DNA from 3 places in the Kitasatospora sp. NPDC050463 genome. Region 1 is predicted to be linked to each of the others. Evidence: predicted binding sites of a transcription regulator. Region 1 holds the regulator's gene; each other region holds the start of a gene.
The links. The regulator HrcA, encoded in region 1, represses chaperone genes, less so after heat shock. The targets are predictions, from matches to a motif close to TTNGCACTCNGNNNNNCNGAGTGCNAA.
Positions count from the first base shown of each region.

Region 1 (6,515 bases):
GGGTGCCGAGCGAGGCGGCCGTCATCGGGATGGTGACCGTGCAGTGCAGGTCGTCGCCGCGGCGCTGGAAGGTCGCGTGGGTGGTCTCGGCGATCTCGACGTAGAGGTCGCCGGCGGGGCCGCCGCCGGGGCCGACCTCGCCCTCGCCGGCCAGCTGGATCCGGGTGCCGTTGTCGACACCGGCCGGGATCTTGACGGTCAGGGTGCGGCGGGCCCGCACGCGGCCGTCGCCGGCGCACTCCGGGCACGGGGTCGGCACGACGGTGCCGAAGCCCTGGCACTGCGGGCAGGGCCGGGAGGTCATGACCTGGCCCAGGAAGGACCGGGTGACCTGGGAGACCTCGCCCTTGCCGCGACACATGTCACAGGTCTGCGCGGAGGTGCCGGGAGCGGCCCCCTCGCCGCTGCAGGTGGTGCAGGTGACGGCCGTGTCGACCTGGAGTTCCTTGGTGGTGCCGAACGCGGCCTCCTCCAGGGTGATCTCCAGCCGGATCATGGCGTCCTGGCCGCGCCGGGTGCGCGAGCGCGGGCCGCGCTGACCGGAGGCCGCGCCGAAGAACGCGTCCATGATGTCGGAGAAGCCGAATCCGGCCGCGCCCGCGCCGAAGCCGCCCGCGCCGCCGCCGTTGGGCGAGAGGGGATCCCCGCCGAGGTCGTAGACCTGCCGCTTCTGCGGGTCGGAGAGGACCTCGTAGGCGGCGTTGATCTCCTTGAACCGCTCCTGCGTCTTCGGGTCCGGGTTGACGTCCGGGTGCAGTTCGCGCGCCAGGCGCCGGAACGCCTTCTTGATCTCGTCCTGCCCCGCATCCCGTCGGACGCCGAGTACCGCGTAGTAGTCCGTGGCCACCAAATGCTCCGCTTGTTCCGCCTGTAGAAGTGCTTGCGACTGGTACCGGTGTCACCCGTGCGACACCGGTCGTTCCCTACGACTCGGCCAGGATCTGGCCCACGTACCGTGCCACCGCTCGCACCGCCCCCATTGTGCCCGGATAGTCCATCCGGGTCGGACCGATCACACCCAGCTTGGCCACGCTCTCGTCGCCCGAACCGTAACCGACGGAGACGACCGAGGTGGAATTGAGCCCTTCGTACGCGTTCTCCCGACCGATCCGGACCGTCATCCCGGCGTCGGCGGTCTCGCCCAGCAGGCGGAGCAGGATGACCTGCTCCTCCAGTGCTTCCAGCACCGGCTGGATGGTGAGCGGGAAGTCGTGGCCGAAGCGGGTCAGGTTGGCCGTGCCGGCCAGCATGATCCGCTCCTCGTTCTGCTCGGCGAGCGCCTCGAAGAGCGTCGCCAGGACGACGGTGACCGCCGGCCGGTCCGCCGCCTCGAACATCGCCGGGAGCTCGTCCAGCAGCCCCGGCACCTCGGGCAGCCGCACACCGACGGCCCGTGCGTTGATCCTGGCACGCAGGTCCGCGAGGACCACCTCGCCGACCGTGCCCGGGCAGTCGACCATCCGCTGCTCGACCCGGCCGGTGTTGGTGATCAGGACCAGCATCACCTTCGCCGGAGCCAGCGCGACGAGCTCGATGTGACGCACCGTGGACCGGGAGAGCGAGGGGTACTGGACCACCGCGACCTGCCGGGTGAGCTGGGCGAGCAGCCGGACCGTACGGGCGACCACGTCGTCCAGGTCCACCGCGCCGTCCAGGAAGTGCCGGATGGCCCGCCGCTCGGGCGCGCTCATCGGCTTGACCTCGGCCAGCCGGTCGACGAACAGGCGGTACCCCTTGTCGGTGGGGATCCGTCCGGCGCTGGTGTGCGGCTGGTGGATGAAGCCGTCCTCCTCCAGCGCGGCCATGTCGTTGCGGACGGTGGCCGGGGAGACCCCGAGGTTGTGTCGTTCGACGAGGGCCTTGGAGCCGACCGGCTCCTCGGTGCCCACATAGTCCTGGACGATGGCGCGGAGCACGGCGAGCTTGCGTTCGTCGAGCTGTCGGACCTCACCGGCCATGGGGCACGCACCTCCCTCTTCGCACGTTGTCCGTGGTGACATTGTCCGTTCTGGCATGTTCCGGGCCGCTCTGGGCGGACCGCGGCTTTGGCACTCCGAACAGACGAGTGCCAGAACCGTACCTGCCAGTGTAAGGCCCGGGTCCGACGGCAGGAACGGCCCCGCCGGGGTGATCCTGCCCGCACTCCGCGGCACGCGGGTGATGCCGCGGGCCCGGCCGGGTGGCAGCATCGATAGCGAACGGCGAACGGAGGACCAGCGATGTCGACCTCGGGCCAGCACACCCGCTTCGCACCGGACCGCGGCCTGACCGGCCGGATGGTCGGGACGATGTTCGTGATCGGGCTGCTGTACGTCGGATTCACCGGCCTGTTGATCGCGCTGCTGCGCGGCGCCTGGCCACTGATCGTGCTGATCTCCGGCGGGCTGTTCGTGGCCCAGTTCTGGTTCAGCGACAAGATCACCGAGCGGGCGATGGGCGCCCACCGGGTGACCCCGGAGCAGTACCCCCAGCTGCACGGCACCGTCGACCGGCTCTGCGCGCTCGCCGACATGCCCAAACCGCGGGTGGCGGTCGCCGACAACGACATGCCGAACGCCTTCGCGACCGGCCGCAACCCGCAGAACGCGGTGGTCTGCGTCACCACCGGGCTGCTGCGGCGGCTGGAGCCCGAGGAACTGGAGGGCGTCCTGGCCCACGAACTGTCGCACGTCGCCCACCGGGACGTCGCGGTGATGACCGTCGCCGGGTTCCTCGGAGTGCTGGCCGGGGCGATGACCCGGATCGCGATGTACGGCGGTTTCATGGGCGGCGCCCGCAACAGCAACGACTCCAACGCCGCGATCGCCGCGCTGGTCATCCCGCTGGTGTCGGTCGTGGTGTACGCGATCAGCTTCCTGCTGACCCGGCTGCTCTCCCGCTACCGGGAGCTGGCGGCCGACCGGGCGGCCGCCCAGCTCACCGGCCGGCCCAGCGCGCTGGCCTCGGCACTGACCAAGGTGACCGGCCAGATCGCCGCGATCCCGACCAAGGACCTGCGCCAGGCGCAGGCGTACAACGCCTTCTACTTCGCCCCGGCGCTGAGCGCCCGGGACGCCGCCTCGCAGCTGTTCTCCACCCACCCGTCGCTGGAGAAGCGGCTGGAGCAGCTGGAGCAGCTGGCGAGGATCTCCACCCAGCTCGGCCGCTGAGCCGCCGCACGAACCCCGGAGGGGACCGCCGTGGGAATCCTGGACGCGCTGTTCGGCCGCACCAAGCCCGTCAGGCCCGATCTCGACCAGCTGTTCGGCGTGCCGTCGGCCGCGCTGACCCTGGAGGCGGCGGCCGGCTTCCGGCCGACCGGTGTCGGGTCGGTCTGCTTCGCCTCCGTCGAGGGCGGGGCGTTCGTCGAGGTCGAGCGGCAGGTCCGGGCCCTGCTGGACGCCGACACCGAGCGCGGCGGCGTCCCGGTGGAGGCCTCCAAGGACGCCTACGGGTACTCCTGGCTGCTCGCCCGGCACACGCCCGAGGAGCTGCCGGAGCTGGTCAACGACCTGCACGCGGTCAACAGCGAGCTGGAGGCGAACGGCTTCGGCCCGCAGCTGCTCTGCTCGCTGGTGGGCTTCCGCGGCGCCGAGGGGCAGCCGCTGGCGCTGGTCTACCTGTACAAACGCGGCACCTTCTACCCGTTCGCGCCGGTGCCGGGCGGTGGGGAGAAGCGCAACAGCCCGCTGGAGCTGCAGGTCAACGCCATGCTGGGGAACGACCTACGGCTGGAGAAGGACCTCACCCGCTGGTTCCCGGTCTGGGGCGCGCCGGGCCTGTGAGGGCCCTCGGCGCCGGCCGGTGCCGCTGCCTATAGTCGGCTGCATGCGCAGCCGCCAGTACGGACCGGACCTCACCCCGCCGTGGAAGAGGCAACAGCCCGCCCCCGAAGTACCCGCCGAGCGGGACCTCGTGGTCGAGGAGGCCGCGACCGGTTTCTGCGGGGCGGTGGTGCGCTGCGAGAAGACCGCCGAGGGGCTCACCGTCACCCTGGAGGACCGCTTCGGCAAGCACCGGGTCTTCCCGCTGGTCCCGCGCGGCTTCCTGCTCGACGGGAGGGCGGTCACCCTGGTCCGGCCCGCCGGCGCCGCACCGGCGCCCTCCCGGGCCCCGGGCCGGACGGCCTCCGGTTCGGTCGCCGTCCCCGGCGCCCGGGCCCGGGTCGCCCGGGAGTCGCGGATCTACGTCGAGGGACGGCACGACGCCGAGCTGGTCGAGCGGGTCTGGGGCGACGACCTGCGGATCGAGGGCGTGGTCGTCGAGTACCTGGAGGGCATCGACGACCTGCCGGCGATCGTCGCCGACTTCGCCCCCGGCCCCGGCCGCCGGCTCGGCGTCCTGGTCGACCACCTGCTCCCCGGCACCAAGGAGCACCGGATCGCCGCCCGGGTCACCGGCACGGCGGTGCTGGTCGCCGGCCACCCGTACATCGACGTCTGGCAGGCCGTGAAGCCCTCCTCCGTCGGCATCCCCGGCTGGCCGGACGTCCCGTACGGCGAGGTCTGGAAGGAGGGCGTCTGCCGCCGCCTCGGCTGGCCGGTGGACACCCCCGCCGCGTGGAAGCGGATCCTCGCCTCGGTCGACTCCTACAAGGACCTGGAACCCGCACTGCTGGCCAAGGTGGAGGAACTGATCGACTTCGTGACTCTGGCCGAGTGACTACGCGTACGTCCGGAACTCCGAGGTGTCCAGGACCAGGCCGAGCAGGTCCGGGTTCTCGAAGATCCCGGTAGTCGCACGCCCCCTCCGACGGCTGGCACCCACGGTGACGAAGGTCAGTCCACCAGGTCGCGCACGACCGCGTCGGCCAGCAGGCGGCCCTGGAGGGTGAGGGTGGCGCGGCCCCCGGCCCAGCCGGCGGGGTCGAGCAGGCCCTCGCCGAGGGCGCGCTCGGCGGCCTTCAGGCCGGCCCCGGCGAGGAGGGTGAGCGGGATGCCCTCGGCGAGGCGCAGTTCGAGCAGGATCCGCTCGACCCGGCGGTCCTCGTCGGTGAGCAGCTCGCGGCCCTGGGCCGGGGTGCGCCGCTCGGCCAGGGCGCGGGCGTAGCCGGCCGGGTGCTTGGCGTTCCACCAGCGGACGCCACCGACGTGGCTGTGCGCGCCGGGGCCGGCGCCCCACCAGTCGCCGCCGGTCCAGTAGAGCTCGTTGTGGCGGCAGCGGCCCTCCGGGGTGGTGGCCCAGTTGGAGACCTCGTACCAGGAGTAGCCGGCGGCGGCGAGCGCCTCCTCGGCGATCAGGTACCGGTCGGCGTGCACGTCGTCGTCGATCATCGGCAGTTCGCCGCGCTTGACCCGGGCGGCCAGCTTGGTGCCGTCCTCGACGATCAGCGAGTAGGCCGAGACGTGGTCCGGTCCGGCCCCGATCGCGGCGTCCAGCGAGGCCCGCCAGTCGTCGTCGGACTCGCCGGGGGTGCCGTAGATGAGGTCGAGGTTGACGTGCTCGAAGCCGGCCGCGCGGGCCTCCGCCACGCAGGCCTCCGGGCGGCCCGGGGTGTGGTGGCGGTCGAGCAGCTGGAGCACGTGCGGCCGGGCGCTCTGCATGCCGAAGGAGATCCGGTTGTAGCCGCCCGCGCGCAGCTCGGCGAGGTAGGCCGGGTCGACCGACTCGGGATTGGCCTCGGTGGTGACCTCGGCGCCGTCGGCGAGCCCGAACTCCTCGCGAATGGCCGCCAGCATCTTCACCAGGTCCCGGGCGGGCAGCAGGGTGGGCGTGCCGCCGCCGAGGAATACCGTCCGCACCGGCAGGTCGGCGGAGCCGAGGACCTTGCGCGCCAGCCGGATCTCGGCGACCACGTTGTCGGCGTACGTCTCCTGGGAGGCGACGGCGCCCGAGGAACGCAGCTCGGTGGCGGTGTAGGTGTTGAAGTCGCAGTAGCCGCAGCGGCTCGCGCAGTACGGCACGTGCAGGTAGAAGCCGAACGGCCGCGACCCGAGCCCGGTGAGGGCGTGCGCGGGCAGGGAACCGTCGGACGGCACGGGTTCGCCGTCGGGGAGTGCGGAGGGCATGGCCCCATTGTCCCGTACGGCCGGGGCACACCCGAAACGGGCGGGCGGGCCCGGCGGCCGCACGGGACTTCGGGCGGATCAGGCCTCGTTGGCGCCCGCGTACATCTCGGTGACGGCGTCCGCGTACGTCCGCTCGACCACCGGGCGCTTGATCTTCAGGCTCGGCGTGAGCTCGCCGTGCTCGATGTCCAGGTCGCGCGGGAGCAGCGTGAACTTCTTGATCGTCTGCCAGCGCTGGAGGTCGGTGTTGAGGCGCCGCACGAAGCCGTCGATCAGCTGGTGCGTCTTCGGGTCGCCGACCACCTCGGCGTACGACTTGCCGGCCAGGCCGTGCTCGGCGGCCCACGGCATGATCACCGACTCGTCCAGGCCGATCAGCGCGGTGCAGAAGTTGCGGCCGTTGCCGATCACCAGGATGTTGCTGACGAACGGGCAGACCGCCTTGAACTTGCCCTCCACCTCGCTCGGCGCGACGTACTTGCCGCCGGAGGTCTTGAACATGTCCTTCTTGCGGTCGGTGATCCGCAG
Region 1 is NZ_JBFAJO010000036.1:77,960-84,474, reverse strand. It holds gene dnaJ (molecular chaperone DnaJ) at 1-847, opposite strand, end outside; gene hrcA (heat-inducible transcriptional repressor HrcA) at 924-1,958, opposite strand; gene htpX (zinc metalloprotease HtpX) at 2,220-3,149, shown strand; gene AB0J08_RS22960 (hypothetical protein) at 3,180-3,764, shown strand; gene AB0J08_RS22955 (DUF3097 domain-containing protein) at 3,808-4,641, shown strand; gene hemW (radical SAM family heme chaperone HemW) at 4,758-5,987, opposite strand; gene AB0J08_RS22945 (long-chain fatty acid--CoA ligase) at 6,066-6,515, opposite strand, start outside.

Region 2 (6,515 bases), on a different contig from region 1:
GGCGTCTGGGGAGGCCTGACCGAGGACGAGCGCGAGGAGATGATGGGCCGCTCGCGCAACCGCCTGGTGGAGGTCCCGCTGGTCGCGCCGACGGGGCTGTCGCGCTAGACACGCACCCGTTTCGCGCTGTGAAGAAACGTTTCTTCTCGGTGCCCGGGGCCGTCGGCCCGCCCGCCCGAGGGCTCGGTCAGCGCCCGGCCGCCGCGCCCGCCAGCCGCTCCAGCATCAGCGCCACCGCCGGCACCTCGGCGAGGTCCGGCAGGGTCAGGGCGACCACCTGTCGCACCGCCGGCGCCCCCGAGGCGGTCCGCACCTGCACCTCCGACACGCCGTCGGGGCGCACCGACTCCAGCGCCAGCCCCGGTAGCACCGCCACCCCCAGCCCGGCCGCCACCAGGCCGACCACCGCCGGGTAGTCGTCGGTCGCGAAGTCGATCCGGGGCTCAAAACCCGCCCCCGCGCAGAGTTCCACCAGGTGCCCCCGGCACTGCGGGCAGCCGGCGATCCACTGCTCCCCCGCCAGCTCGGCGAGTTCCACCGGCCCCCGCCCGCCGCCGCGCCCCGCCAGCGGGTGCGCGGCGGGCAGCAGGCCGACCAGCGGGTCGTCCAGCAGCGGGGTGACCACCAGATCGGACCAGTCGGTGGTGGCACTGAGCTGCTGGGCCTCCAGGTTGGCCTCGGCCCGGGCCTCGCGCGGCGTGCCGTGCGCGGGAGCGGGCGCCGGGGCGCCGCCGGGCGCCTGCGGATAGCGGAAGGCCAGCGCGATCTCGCACTCGCCGCCGCGCAGCATCGCCAGCGACTCCGGCGGCTCGGCCTCGACCAGCGACACGCGCACCCCCGGATGGCTGTCCCGCAGCCGGGCGACGGCCGGCGGCACCAGGGTGGAACTCGCGGTCGGGAAGGAGACCAGCCGCACCCGCCCGGCCCGCAGTCCGGCGATCGCCGCGACCTCCTCCTCGGCCGCGGAGAGCCCGGCCAGGATTCCGGTGGCATGCTTGAGCAGCACCCGCCCGGCCTCGCTCAGCTGCATGCCGCGCCCCGAACGGACCACCAGCGGCGTGTCCACCGACTTCTCCAGGGCCTTCATCTGCTGGCTGATGGCGGGCTGCGTACAGCCCAGCTCACGGGCGGCGGCGGAGAAGGAGCCAGTGCGGGCGACAGCACGCAGTACGCGCAGGTGGCGGGCCTCGATCATGCCTCAGTTATAAGGCAATCTTTACGTTATGCAAAATTCAACTGATAGTTGAAGAGTGAAGCGCGGGACACGCCGCAGGCCCGGCCCGTACCCCCGAGGGGGCGCGGACCGGGCCTGCGGTCACTGATCAGGCGTCAGTGGGAGTGGCCGTGACCACCGTGCGAGTGGCCGTTGTCGGCCTCCTCTTCCTTCTTCTCCACCACGAGGGTCTCGGTGGTGAGCAGCAGGGAGGCGATCGACGCGGCGTTCTCCAGCGCGGAGCGGGTGACCTTGACCGGGTCGATGACGCCGGCCTTCAGCAGGTCGCCGTACTCGCCGGTGGCCGCGTTGAAGCCGTGACCGGCCTCCAGCTCGGCGACCTTGTGGGTGATGACGTAACCCTCGAGGCCGGCGTTCTGGGCGATCCAGCGCAGCGGCTCGGCGAGCGCCTTGCGGACGACCGCGACACCGGTCGCCTCGTCGCCCTCCAGGCCCAGGCCGCCCTCCAGCACCTTGGCGGCGTGGACGAGGGAGGCGCCACCACCGGCGACGATGCCCTCCTCGACCGCGGCACGGGTCGCCGAGATGGCGTCCTCCAGGCGGTGCTTGCGCTCCTTCAGCTCCACCTCGGTGGCGGCGCCGACCTTGATGACGCAGACGCCGCCGGCCAGCTTGGCCAGGCGCTCCTGCAGCTTCTCGCGGTCCCAGTCGGAGTCCGTGTTGGCGATCTCGCCCTTGATCTGGGCGACGCGGCCGGCCACGGCCTCGCTGTCACCGGCACCGTCGACGACGGTGGTCTCGTCCTTGGTGATCGTCACGCGGCGGGCGGTGCCCAGCACGTCCAGACCGGCCTGGTCGAGCTTGAGGCCGACCTCCTCGGAGATGACGGTGGCACCGGTCAGGGTGGCCAGGTCGCCCAGGATCGCCTTGCGGCGGTCACCGAAGCCCGGGGCCTTGACGGCGACCGCGTTGAAGGTGCCGCGGATCTTGTTCACCACGAGGGTGGACAGCGCCTCGCCGTCGACGTCCTCGGCGATGATCAGCAGCGGCTTCGAGGAGCCGCCCTGCAGGATCTTCTCCAGCAGCGGCAGCAGCTCCTGGATGGAGGAGATCTTGCCCTGGTTGATCAGGATGTACGGGTCCTCCAGGACCGCCTCCTGCCGCTCCGCGTCGGTGACGAAGTACGGCGACAGGTAGCCCTTGTCGAACTGCATGCCCTCGGTGAAGTCCAGCTCCACACCGAAGGTGTTGGACTCCTCGACGGTGATGACACCGTCCTTGCCGACCTTGTCGATCGCCTCGGCGATCAGCTCGCCGACCTGGGTGTCCTGCGCGGAGAGGGACGCGACGGCGGCGACGTCGTCCTTGCCCTCGATCTCGCGGGCGATGGAGAGCAGGTGCTCGGAGACGGCGGCGACGGCCTTGTCGATGCCCTTCTTCAGGGCGGCCGGGCCGGCACCGGCGGCGACGTTGCGCAGACCCTCGTTGACCAGGGCCTGGGCCAGCACGGTGGCGGTCGTGGTGCCGTCACCCGCGACGTCGTTGGTCTTGGTGGCGACCTCCTTGACGAGCTGCGCGCCAAGGTTCTCGTACGGGTCGTCCAGCTCGACCTCACGCGCGATGGTGACGCCGTCGTTGGTGATCGTCGGGGCACCGAACTTCTTGTCGATGACGACGTTGCGGCCCTTGGGGCCGATGGTCACCTTGACGGTGTCGGCCAGCTTGTTGACACCGCGCTCCAGCGAGCGGCGGGCGTCCTCGTCGAACTGCAGGATCTTCGCCATGTTCCCTATTCCCTCGGGGCTGCGGCCGGCACGCCGGCCACCGGACTTACGTGAACCAACAACCACGCCCCGGGCCCCTGTCACTGGGACACGGATCCGGGGCGGGCTGGAACGTCTTACTTCTCGGTGCTGCTTACTTCTCGATGATGGCGAGAACGTCGCGCGCCGAGAGGACGAGGTACTCCTCGCCCTGGTACTTCACCTCGGTGCCGCCGTACTTCGAGTACAGGACGATGTCACCGACGGCGACGTCGAGCGGCAGACGCTGGCCGTCCTCGAAGCGGCCCGGGCCGACAGCCAGGACGACGCCCTCCTGGGGCTTCTCCTTGGCGGTGTCCGGGATAACCAGGCCGGAGGCCGTGGTGGTCTCGGCGTCGAGCGGCTGGACCACAATGCGGTCCTCGAGCGGCTTGATGGCAACCTTGCTGCTGGTGGTCACGTCCGAGCTCCCCTTCGGAGATTACGGGGTTTTCTAACAGGTAGTTGGCGAACCTGCGGGCCTGCCGTCGCGGGGGTCAGACACACGTCGTCGCGTTAGCACTCACCATGGGGAGAGTGCCAAGGACGACCATAGGCCGCGGTTAGCACTCAGTCAACCAGAGTGCCAACGGCGCGCCCGAACGGTTCGGACGGCGGGTGTCCGGCCGCACTCCTGTGCGATGCCGCGGCCGGGTCCCCGCCCGCTCCGCCACCCGCCACGCACCCGCCCCGGTCCGCCCGGTCCGGGGCGGGCGGACGCCCCGACCGGGGAGAATGACGGGGTGGAGACCGAGAACCTGCAGCCCCTGCTGACCCCCGAGGGGCAGTCCCTGCTCGCCGAGCTGCGCGAGTTCACGCCCGAGGAGGAGCTCGCGCTGGCGACCAGGCTGCGCCGGGAGCACTCGGCGGACCTGGTCTCGGCCGCGTTCGGGCAGGCCCGGCTGCGGCAGCGGGCGCGGGCGAAGTTCGGCGCGGACGCCGACCTGATGTACTTCACGGCCAACGGCGTCGAGCAGTCCACCCGGCGCAGCGTCGCCGAGTGGCGGGCCCGGCGGTTCGCCGGCCTGGGCGTGCGCCGGCTGGCCGACCTCTGCTGCGGGATCGGCGGGGACGTCCTGGCGCTGGCCCGGGCCGGGATCGAGGTGCTGGCCGTCGACCGGGACCCGGCGGCCTGCGCGGCCACCGCCGCGAACGCCGCCGCGCTGGGCCTGGCGGACCTCGTCGAGGTGCGGTGCGCGGACGTCGCCGACATCGACGTCACCGGCTACGACGCGGTCTTCACCGATCCGGCCCGCCGCACCGCGCGCGGCCGGGTGTTCGACCCCGAGGCGTACGCCCCGCCGCTCTCCTGGGCGATCGAGGCCGGCCGGCGCGCCCCGATCGGCGCGCTCAAGGTGGCCCCGGGCATTCCGCACGAGGCCGTACCGGCCGACGCGGAGGCCGAGTGGGTCTCCGACCACGGCGACGTCAAGGAGGCGGTGCTCTGGTTCGGCACCGGAGCCGGGCACCCGCACCGCGCCACCCTGCTGCCGCACGGCGCCTCGCTGACCGGCGGCGACCTGCCCGACCCGCCGGCCGGCCCGGTCGGCCGCTACCTCTACGAGCCGGACGGCGCGGTGATCCGGGCGCACCTGGTCGCCGAGGTGGCCGCGCAGGTGCACGGCCGGCTGATCGACCCGAAGATCGCCTACCTCACCTCGGACCGACTGGTCGCCACCCCGTACGCGCACGCCTTCGAGCTGACCGACGTGCTGCCGTTCCACATCAAGAAGCTGAAGGCGCTGCTGCGCGAGCGGGCCGTCGGCACCGTGGTGATCAAGAAGCGGGGAATGGCGATCACCCCGGAGGAACTGCGCCGCCAGCTGAAGCTGAGCGGGCCGAACAGCGTCACGGTGATCCTCTGCCGCACCGACCGGGGCCCGCTGATGATGCTCGGGCAGCCGGTGACGCTCCCGTAGACCCGGCCGGGCGCGGGGCCCGGGCCGGGCGCAGACCGGTCCGGGCCCGGGCCGCCCGGGCCGGGCCCGGGTCAGGTGGCGGGCGCCTGGATGTAGTCCTCCAGCCGGGCCACCGCGAAGCCCTGCTCCTGGATGCGGGCCAGCAGCTCCCCGAACATCTGCGTCATCGTCTCGCCCTTGAGGTCCTTCGGCCCCCGGAAGTGGGCGAGGACGATGTCGCCGGGCCGCAGCTTCTTGTCCGCCGCCTGGTACTGCATGTCGTGGATCTGCATCGACTCGCGCCAGAGCACGATCGCGCGCGGCCCGCACTGCTGCACCGAGGTGTTCAGCGCCGGGGTGTTGGCACCGTCCCCGTACGGCGGGCGGAACAGCAGCGGCGCGCTGCCGTACTGCTGGGTCAGCGCTGACTGGGCGTCGCAGACCTCGGACTTCTGCTTCTCCGGCGTGACCTTGCTCATCTGGGCGTGGTCCACGGTGTGGTTGTGGATGTGGTTGCCGAGCGCCTGGAGCGGCTTGAAGTAGCCGTAGTTCTCCTTGACGATGTCCCGGGTCAGGAACATCGAGATCGGCACCTTGAGGTCGGTCAGCATCTCGACGAACTTCGGGTCCTTCTCGGCGCCGTCGTCGATGGTGACGAAGACGACCTTGTCGGCGGTCTTCACCTCGCTGAACACCGGTACGACGCCGGTCCGTTCGAGCTTGATCGGCTTGTCCGCGGGCGCCGCGGGAGCGGGCGGCAGCGGCTTGAGGTTCCACTTCGCCCAGGCCGCCGCGTCCCCGGCGGCGGGCGCCGCGGCGGGCGTCGGGTTCGCAGCGGGAGGCGTCCGCGGTGCGGTGGCAGCGGCCGTCGGCGTCGTGGCGGCGGTGGCCGCCGGCCCGGCGCCCGCACCGCCGCTGCCACAGCCGGTGGCGGCGGCCACCAGGGCCAGCGCCCCCACCGCGTACGTCCTCGTCCTGCCCCGCCCGTGCCACTTCACCGCGCCGCGCTCCCCGGTACCGTCCAGCTGTTCCTCAGCTATGCACGGTAACGGTCAGCTGTTCGGTTCCAGGACAGGCTTGCGAACGGCTACTCCACATGCTCGCTGACGAAGGACCAGCGGTGCACCGGACGGCCGATCAGCCCGGCGGGCGGCTCGGCGAGCGCCACCGGCTCCGCCGTCCACCAGGTGATCAGCAGCACGCGGTCGCCCGGAGCGCCGAACAGCTCGGCGCGGACCAGGCCGGCCGAGCCGCGCAGCGTGGGCAGCGCGACCTCGCGGACCCAGGCGGACAGGTCGGCGCCGCGGCCGTCGGCGGCCCGCGCCTCCCACATCGCGGCGGTGGTGGTCACCGCCCGCCGCCCAGCGCCTGGTACGCCTGGCCGTGCACGTCCGTGTGCGGGACGTGGACCTCGGTGACGGGCAGCGAGGAGTCGGCCGAGAGGTCGAAGGCCGAGGGCGCGCGGTCGCGCCAGACCATCTCGGACCCCAGCGCGGCGACCATCGCGCCGTTGTCGGTGCACAGGCCCGGGCGCGGCACCCGCAGCCGGATGCCCGCCTTGTCGCAGCGCTGCTGGGCCATCTCGCGCAGCCGCGAGTTGGCCGCCACCCCGCCGCCGATCATCAGGTGGTCGACGCCGTT
Region 2 is NZ_JBFAJO010000016.1:93,535-100,049, forward strand. It holds gene AB0J08_RS12970 (WhiB family transcriptional regulator) at 1-108, shown strand, start outside; gene AB0J08_RS12975 (LysR family transcriptional regulator) at 188-1,195, opposite strand; gene groL (chaperonin GroEL) at 1,330-2,958, opposite strand; gene groES (co-chaperone GroES) at 3,092-3,397, opposite strand; gene AB0J08_RS12990 (class I SAM-dependent methyltransferase) at 3,720-4,895, shown strand; gene AB0J08_RS12995 (polysaccharide deacetylase family protein) at 4,967-5,872, opposite strand; gene AB0J08_RS13000 (hypothetical protein) at 5,962-6,225, opposite strand; gene tsaD (tRNA (adenosine(37)-N6)-threonylcarbamoyltransferase complex transferase subunit TsaD) at 6,222-6,515, opposite strand, start outside.
Region 2: groES (co-chaperone GroES) is a predicted target of HrcA. The motif match lies at 3,540-3,566, and genes of this name have one in related genera.

Region 3 (6,515 bases), on a different contig from region 1:
CGATCGAGGCGGCGCGGGCGTTCCACTTCACGACCCTCTCCTGCTCCTCGACCGGCAACCTGGCCGGTGCGGTGGGCGCGGCGGCGGCCCGGGCCGGGTTCAAGTCCTGCGTGTTCATCCCGCACGACCTGGAGCAGGGCAAGGTCGTGATGGCCGGTGTCTACGGCGGCGAGCTGGTCGGCATCGAGGGCAACTACGACGACGTGAACCGCTTCTGCTCGGAGCTGATCGGGGATCCGGCCGGTGAGGGCTGGGGCTTCGTGAACGTCAACCTGCGCCCGTACTACGGCGAGGGCTCCAAGACGCTGGCGTACGAGATCTGTGAGCAGCTCGGCTGGCGACTGCCGGAGCAGATCGTCATCCCGATCGCCTCGGGTTCGCAGCTGACGAAGATCGACAAGGGCCTGCAGGAGCTGATCAAGCTGGGCCTGGTCGAGGACCGGCCGTACCGGATCTTCGGCGCCCAGGCGGCCGGCTGCTCGCCGGTGTCGGCGGCCTTCAAGGCCGGCCAGGACGTGATCCGGCCGGTCAAGCCGGACACCATCGCCAAGTCGCTGGCGATCGGCAACCCGGCCGACGGCCCGTACGTGCTGGACATCGCCCGCCGCACCGGCGGGGCCGTCGAGGACGTCACCGACGCCGAGGTGGTGGCCGCGATCAAGCTGCTGGCCCGGACCGAGGGCATCTTCGCCGAGACCGCGGGCGGGGTGACCGTCGGCGTGCTGAAGAAGCTGGTGGAGACCGGGCAGCTGGATCCGGCCAAGGAGACCGTCGCGATCAACACCGGTGACGGTCTGAAGACGCTGGACGCCGTCTCCGACTCCGGGATGACCGCCGTCATCCGCCCGACGCTGGCCTCGTTCCGCGACGCCGGCCTCGCCTTCGCCTGACCCACCCGCAGCCCCCGCAGCCCGGCCGTTGCGCCGTTCCGCCCGAGGAGACCCCCATGAGCGCCACCGTCCGCATCCCGACCATCCTGCGCACCTACACCGGCGGCACCGCCGAGGTGACCGCCGAGGGCGCCACCCTGGGCGACGTCATCGCCGACCTGGAGAAGAACCACGCCGGGATCGCCGCCCGGATCCTGGACGACGCCGGCAAGCTGCGCCGGTTCGTCAACATCTACGTCAACGACGACGACGTCCGGTTCGCGGAGGGCCTGGCCACCGAGATCAAGGACGGCGCGAGCGTCTCGATCATTCCCGCGGTGGCCGGCGGCTGCTGACCCGCCCCTTTCCGACCAGGTCGTTTATCGGCCGGGTCGTTTCCGGCCAGGCCGTTCGCACGTACGGAATTCCGCTCTCCGTACGTGCGAGCGGCCCGTCGCATTCCGGCGGGAATATTTTTCGGTCCGGGGGAGTAGAGTGTCGCTCGTCCGGGAAGAGGGCTTCCCTTCCCTCCTCGCTTCCGGTACTTGAATCCGTCCGCGCCCGTACTGCCGGTGTCTGTCCGGCCGCTGAGACCGGCGCCGGGGCCGTGACCGTGAAACATGTCAGGCCGATGTCAGAATTCTCGAAGGCATTTGGGTAATTCGTCCGCTATGTCCGGCGTGAAATGCCGATTTCCTCCCGCTTTGGCCTGGCCTGTCCCCTGGCGGGCCCAGTGAATTCCCGGCGATTGACCCTGTTGCAGAGGGCGTCGATCCGGATACATTCAGCCGCGGTCGACGCAATCACCCGCTCACCGGATGCCTTCCGGTGGTCTCCGCGGACGATTGTGGCGTGCACGGCTGCGCCCAGGGGGGGTTCCCCGGGCAAGGCCTCAAACCAGACCCGGGTCCGCGACCTGCGGGCGCGTGAAGGGCCAGCACAGCACTAGGGGAGTTCGGAATGGCTCAGGGCACCGTCAAGTGGTTCAACGCGGAGAAGGGCTACGGCTTCATCGCGGTCGACGGTGGTGCGGACGTCTTCGTCCACTACAGCGCGATCCAGATGGACGGCTACCGCACCCTTGAGGAGGGCCAGCGGGTCGAGTTCGAGATCTCTCAGGGGCAGAAGGGCCCGCAGGCGGACATGGTCCGCGCGGCGGTCTGACCTTTCCGACCCCAGGAGTTCGGCTCGGCCCGATCGGCTGGTGCACCTCTTGCTTCACGACGGGCCCGTACGACACATGTCGTACGGGCCCGTCGGCATGTCTGCCGACCTGTCCGTCGGCGGGTCCGTCGGCGGGTCGGCGCGGGGGCCGACGGCGGGTCGGCGCAGGGCCCGACGAGGGGCCGTCGCAGGGCCCGACGAGGGCTTCGCGAGGGTTGCCGGCGGTCCGGCGGGGGCGGCCCGCGGGGGTGGACGCGGCTCGCGGGTCGGGCGATTGGGCTTGCACTCGCCTACCCGGAGTGCTAATCATTGGCGTTAGCACTCACAGTGTGAGAGTGACAGCGGATCGGGTCGGTGAGGCCCCCGGGAGCGGTAGGGGAAAGGACCCCCGCACACCAGGGCCGTCCGTCGCGGGCACCCCTTGGTCCGAGCAGTCGACCGTGTCCCGGAGGACCACTTCTGATGGCCAAGATCATCGCCTTTGATGAGGAAGCTCGCCGCGGCCTTGAGCGTGGCATGAACCAGCTCGCCGACGCGGTGAAGGTCACGCTCGGCCCCAAGGGCCGCAACGTCGTGCTGGAGAAGAAGTGGGGCGCTCCCACGATCACCAACGACGGTGTCTCCATCGCCAAGGAGATCGAGCTCGAGGACCCCTACGAGAAGATCGGCGCGGAGCTCGTCAAGGAGGTCGCCAAGAAGACCGACGACGTCGCGGGTGACGGCACCACCACCGCCACCGTGCTCGCCCAGGCGCTCGTTCGCGAGGGTCTGCGCAACGTCGCCGCCGGCGCCAACCCGATGGCCCTGAAGCGCGGCATCGAGAAGGCCGTCGCGGCCGTCTCCGACCAGCTGCTGGCCCAGGCCAAGGACGTGGAGACCAAGGAGCAGATCGCCTCCACCGCCTCCATCTCGGCCGCCGACACCCAGATCGGCGAGCTCATCGCCGAGGCCATGGACAAGGTCGGCAAGGAAGGTGTCATCACCGTCGAGGAGAGCAACACCTTCGGCCTGGAGCTCGAGCTCACCGAGGGCATGCGCTTCGACAAGGGCTACATCTCCGCCTACTTCGCCACCGACCTGGAGCGCATGGAGGCGAGCTTCGAGGACCCGTACATCCTCATCGCGAACTCCAAGATCGGCTCGGTCAAGGACCTGCTCCCGCTGCTGGAGAAGGTCATGCAGAGCGGCAAGCCGCTCGTCATCATCGCCGAGGACGTCGAGGGCGAGGCCCTGTCGACCCTGGTCGTGAACAAGATCCGCGGCACCTTCAAGTCCGTCGCCGTCAAGGCCCCGGGCTTCGGCGACCGCCGCAAGGCCATGCTCGGCGACATCGCCATCCTCACCGGTGGCACCGTGATCTCCGAGGAGGTCGGCCTCAAGCTGGAGAACGCCGGCATCGACCTGCTGGGCACCGCCCGCAAGGTGGTCATCACCAAGGACGAGACCACCATCGTCGACGGTGGCGGCGACAGCGACCAGGTCGCCGGCCGCGTGAACCAGATCCGTGCCGAGATCGAGAACAGCGACTCGGACTACGACCGCGAGAAGCTCCAGGAGCGCCTCGCCAAGCTGGCCGGCGGCGTGGCCGTCATCAAGGCCGGCGCGGCCACCGAGGTGGAGCTCAAGGAGCGCAAGCACCGCATCGAGGACGCCGTTCGCAACGCGAAGGCCGCCGTCGAGGAGGGCATCGTCGCCGGTGGTGGCGTCGCTCTGCTGCAGGCCGGTGTCGCGTTCGACAAGCTGGAGCTGGAGGGCGACGAGGCCACCGGTGCCAACATCGTCCGCGTGGCGCTGGAGGCCCCGATCAAGCAGATCGCGACCAACGCCGGCCTCGAGGGCGGTGTCGTGGTGGAGAAGGTGCGCAACCTCCCCGCCGGTCACGGTCTGAACGCCGCGACCAACACCTACGTCGACCTCATCGCCGAGGGCATCATCGACCCGGCGAAGGTCACCCGCTCCGCGCTGCAGAACGCCGCCTCCATCGCGGCGCTGTTCCTCACCACCGAGGCCGTCATCGCCGACAAGCCGGAGAAGGCCGCCGCGGCCGCCGGCGGCGGCATGCCGGGCGGTGACATGGACTTCTGATCCTCTCCGGATCGGTCGGTTCCCGATCGCACGGGCGGTTCCCCTCGGGGAGCCGCCCGTGCGGCGTTGTGTCCGGCGCCGGTTTGGGACAATGGACGGATGGCTGCCACCGCTGACGACATCGAGAACGCCCTGCACAACGCGCGGGCGCTGATCCTGGCCGACCTGACCGCGCGGGACGTGGCGGACGCCGCCGTGGTGTCGCTGGTGGAGAACGCCGTGACGCACCGCCGGTGGTGGCTCGAACAGTGGCCGGACGGTGCCGACTACGTGCTCGGGCTGGTCGCCCAGGACGTCCAGGACGCGCTGCTGGAGGCGTACGGGCGCTGGCCGCTCTGCACCTCCTGCGCGGCCGACGGGGACCCGCACGCGCTCGGTGTCGAGCCCGAGCTGGGGCCGGAGCCGCACTGGGTCTGCGGCAAGGCGGGGGTGGTGGTGGCGCCCGTCGGGGAGCTCGCCTGACGTGACCGGCCCGGCTCCGGCGCTCCGTGCGCCGGGCCGGGCCTTCGCGTTCGGTCGGCCCCGGACGCTCCGAGCAGCCCGGTCGGCCGCCGAGCAGCCCGGTCAGCCGTCGAGCCGGCCGAGTTCGGCCGCCAGGTTGGCGCGGGCGGCGGCGTCGAAGCGCTCGTGGGCGGTGGGGGTGCGGTAGAGCGCGGGCAGGGCCAGCAGCCGGCGCAGGATCTCGGCGCGCCCGGCGCGGAAGTCCGGCTCCGGGACGAAGGCGTACTCCTCGCGGACCGCCGCCGCGTAGGCGGTGTACGCCTGCGGGTCGCCGCCGAGGACGGCGAGGTCCGCGTCGCAGAGCACCTCGCCGTCGCGGTCGCCGGGCTCGGGTCGGTGCGTGACGGTGAGCCGGACCAGCCGGGCGACCTCGGCGGTCCGCCGCTCGGACAGGCCCGCCTCGGTGAGCGCCCGGACGGCGAGGGCGGCGCTGCGCTCCTCGTTCTCGGAGCGGTCCGGGCGGTAGACCGCGTCGTGGAACCAGGCGGCCAGCCGGACGGTGTCCGGGTCGTCGGCGTGCGCGGCGAGCGTGTCGACGTGGCCGAGCACCGCCCGCAGGTGGCCGGTGGTGTGGTAGCGGCGCTGCGGTTCGGCCCAGCGGCCCAGCAGGTCGCGCCCGTACGGCACGGGGTCGGCGGCGGCGCCGCAGCGGTGGAGCAGGGCGGTCCAGTCGGCGAGCAGCCCGGCGGGCTGATCGGCCGGGACGGGGGCGGCGGGCTGGTTCGGCATGGGCACATTCTGGCGGCTCGCGGGTGCGGAAGGGTCGCAGATCGGCGGGTCCACTGGACCGCATATGTAGTTTGACGATATATGTAGTTCCATGACAGAACGAGCCATGCAGGAGCCGACGCTGCTTCTGCTCACCGCGCTGGCCGATGCGCCCAGACACGGCTACGCGCTCATCCAGGAAGTCGCCGCGATCTCCGACGGCCGGGTGAAGATGCGCACCGGCACCCTCTACGGCGCGCTCGACCGGCTGCTCCAGCAGGGCCTGATCGAGGTCGCCGCCGAGGAGGTCGTGGACGGCCGGGCCCGGCGCACCTATGCGCTGACCGCGGGCGGCCGCGCCGCGCTGGCGGCCGAGGCCGGGCGACTGCGCGCGGTCGCCTCCGAGGCCGAACGCCGGCTGTCCGTCGTCCTCTCGAGGGTCAGGGGGACCTTCGCATGAGCATGCAGACCATCGACCGCCCGATCGCCCTGCGGGCGGCGCTCCAGCTCTACCCGGCCCGCTACCGCCGCGAGCGCGGCGAGGAGCTGGCCGCCGTCTTCGCCGACAGCACGGCGGAGGCGGACAAGCCGACCCTGCTCCGGGAGGCGCTGGACCTCGCCGCCTACGGTCTGCGGATGCGCGCCCGGCTGACCTCCTCCTCGGCCGCCGGGCGGCTGCTGGCGCTGGCCGTTCCGCTGGTGGCCGGTTCCGCCGCGGGGGTCGGCCTCTTCCCGTGGGTCAGTGACCCGGACCTGATCGCCTGGCAGCTCGACGGCCCTCGGTCATCGGTCCTGATGGTGCTGGCCGTGTTCGCGGCCCCGGTGGCCACGCTGCTGCTGGCCGTGGCCGCGATGCTGGGGCAGTGGACGGCGGCGCGGGTCCTCTCGGCGGCGGTGATCGGTGCCGGCCTGCTGAACCTGGCGGACTCCCTCTCGATCGGGCACGTCGACGCGTGGTGGACCCTCTACAGCTCCACCTCCGCGCTGCCGTTCGTGCTGTCCGGTCTGCTGGTGCTCCTCGCGCCGGGCGATCTGCTGGGCCGGCCGACCTGGCAGACCCGGGCGCTGGTGCCGCTGGGGGTGGTCGGCGGCCTGCTGGTGGTCGCGGCGCAGGGCGGCTACGACACCCGCTACCTGATGAACGACCCGTGGGCCGGCCTGCTGCTGATGGCTCCGCTGCTGCTGGTG
Region 3 is NZ_JBFAJO010000001.1:306,915-313,429, reverse strand. It holds gene thrC (threonine synthase) at 1-890, shown strand, start outside; gene AB0J08_RS01380 (ubiquitin-like small modifier protein 1) at 947-1,225, shown strand; gene AB0J08_RS01375 (cold-shock protein) at 1,830-2,033, shown strand; gene groL (chaperonin GroEL) at 2,496-4,118, shown strand; gene AB0J08_RS01365 (hypothetical protein) at 4,218-4,580, shown strand; gene AB0J08_RS01360 (hypothetical protein) at 4,683-5,348, opposite strand; gene AB0J08_RS01355 (PadR family transcriptional regulator) at 5,440-5,787, shown strand; gene AB0J08_RS01350 (hypothetical protein) at 5,784-6,515, shown strand, end outside.
Region 3: groL (chaperonin GroEL) is a predicted target of HrcA. The motif match lies at 2,313-2,339, and genes of this name have one in related genera.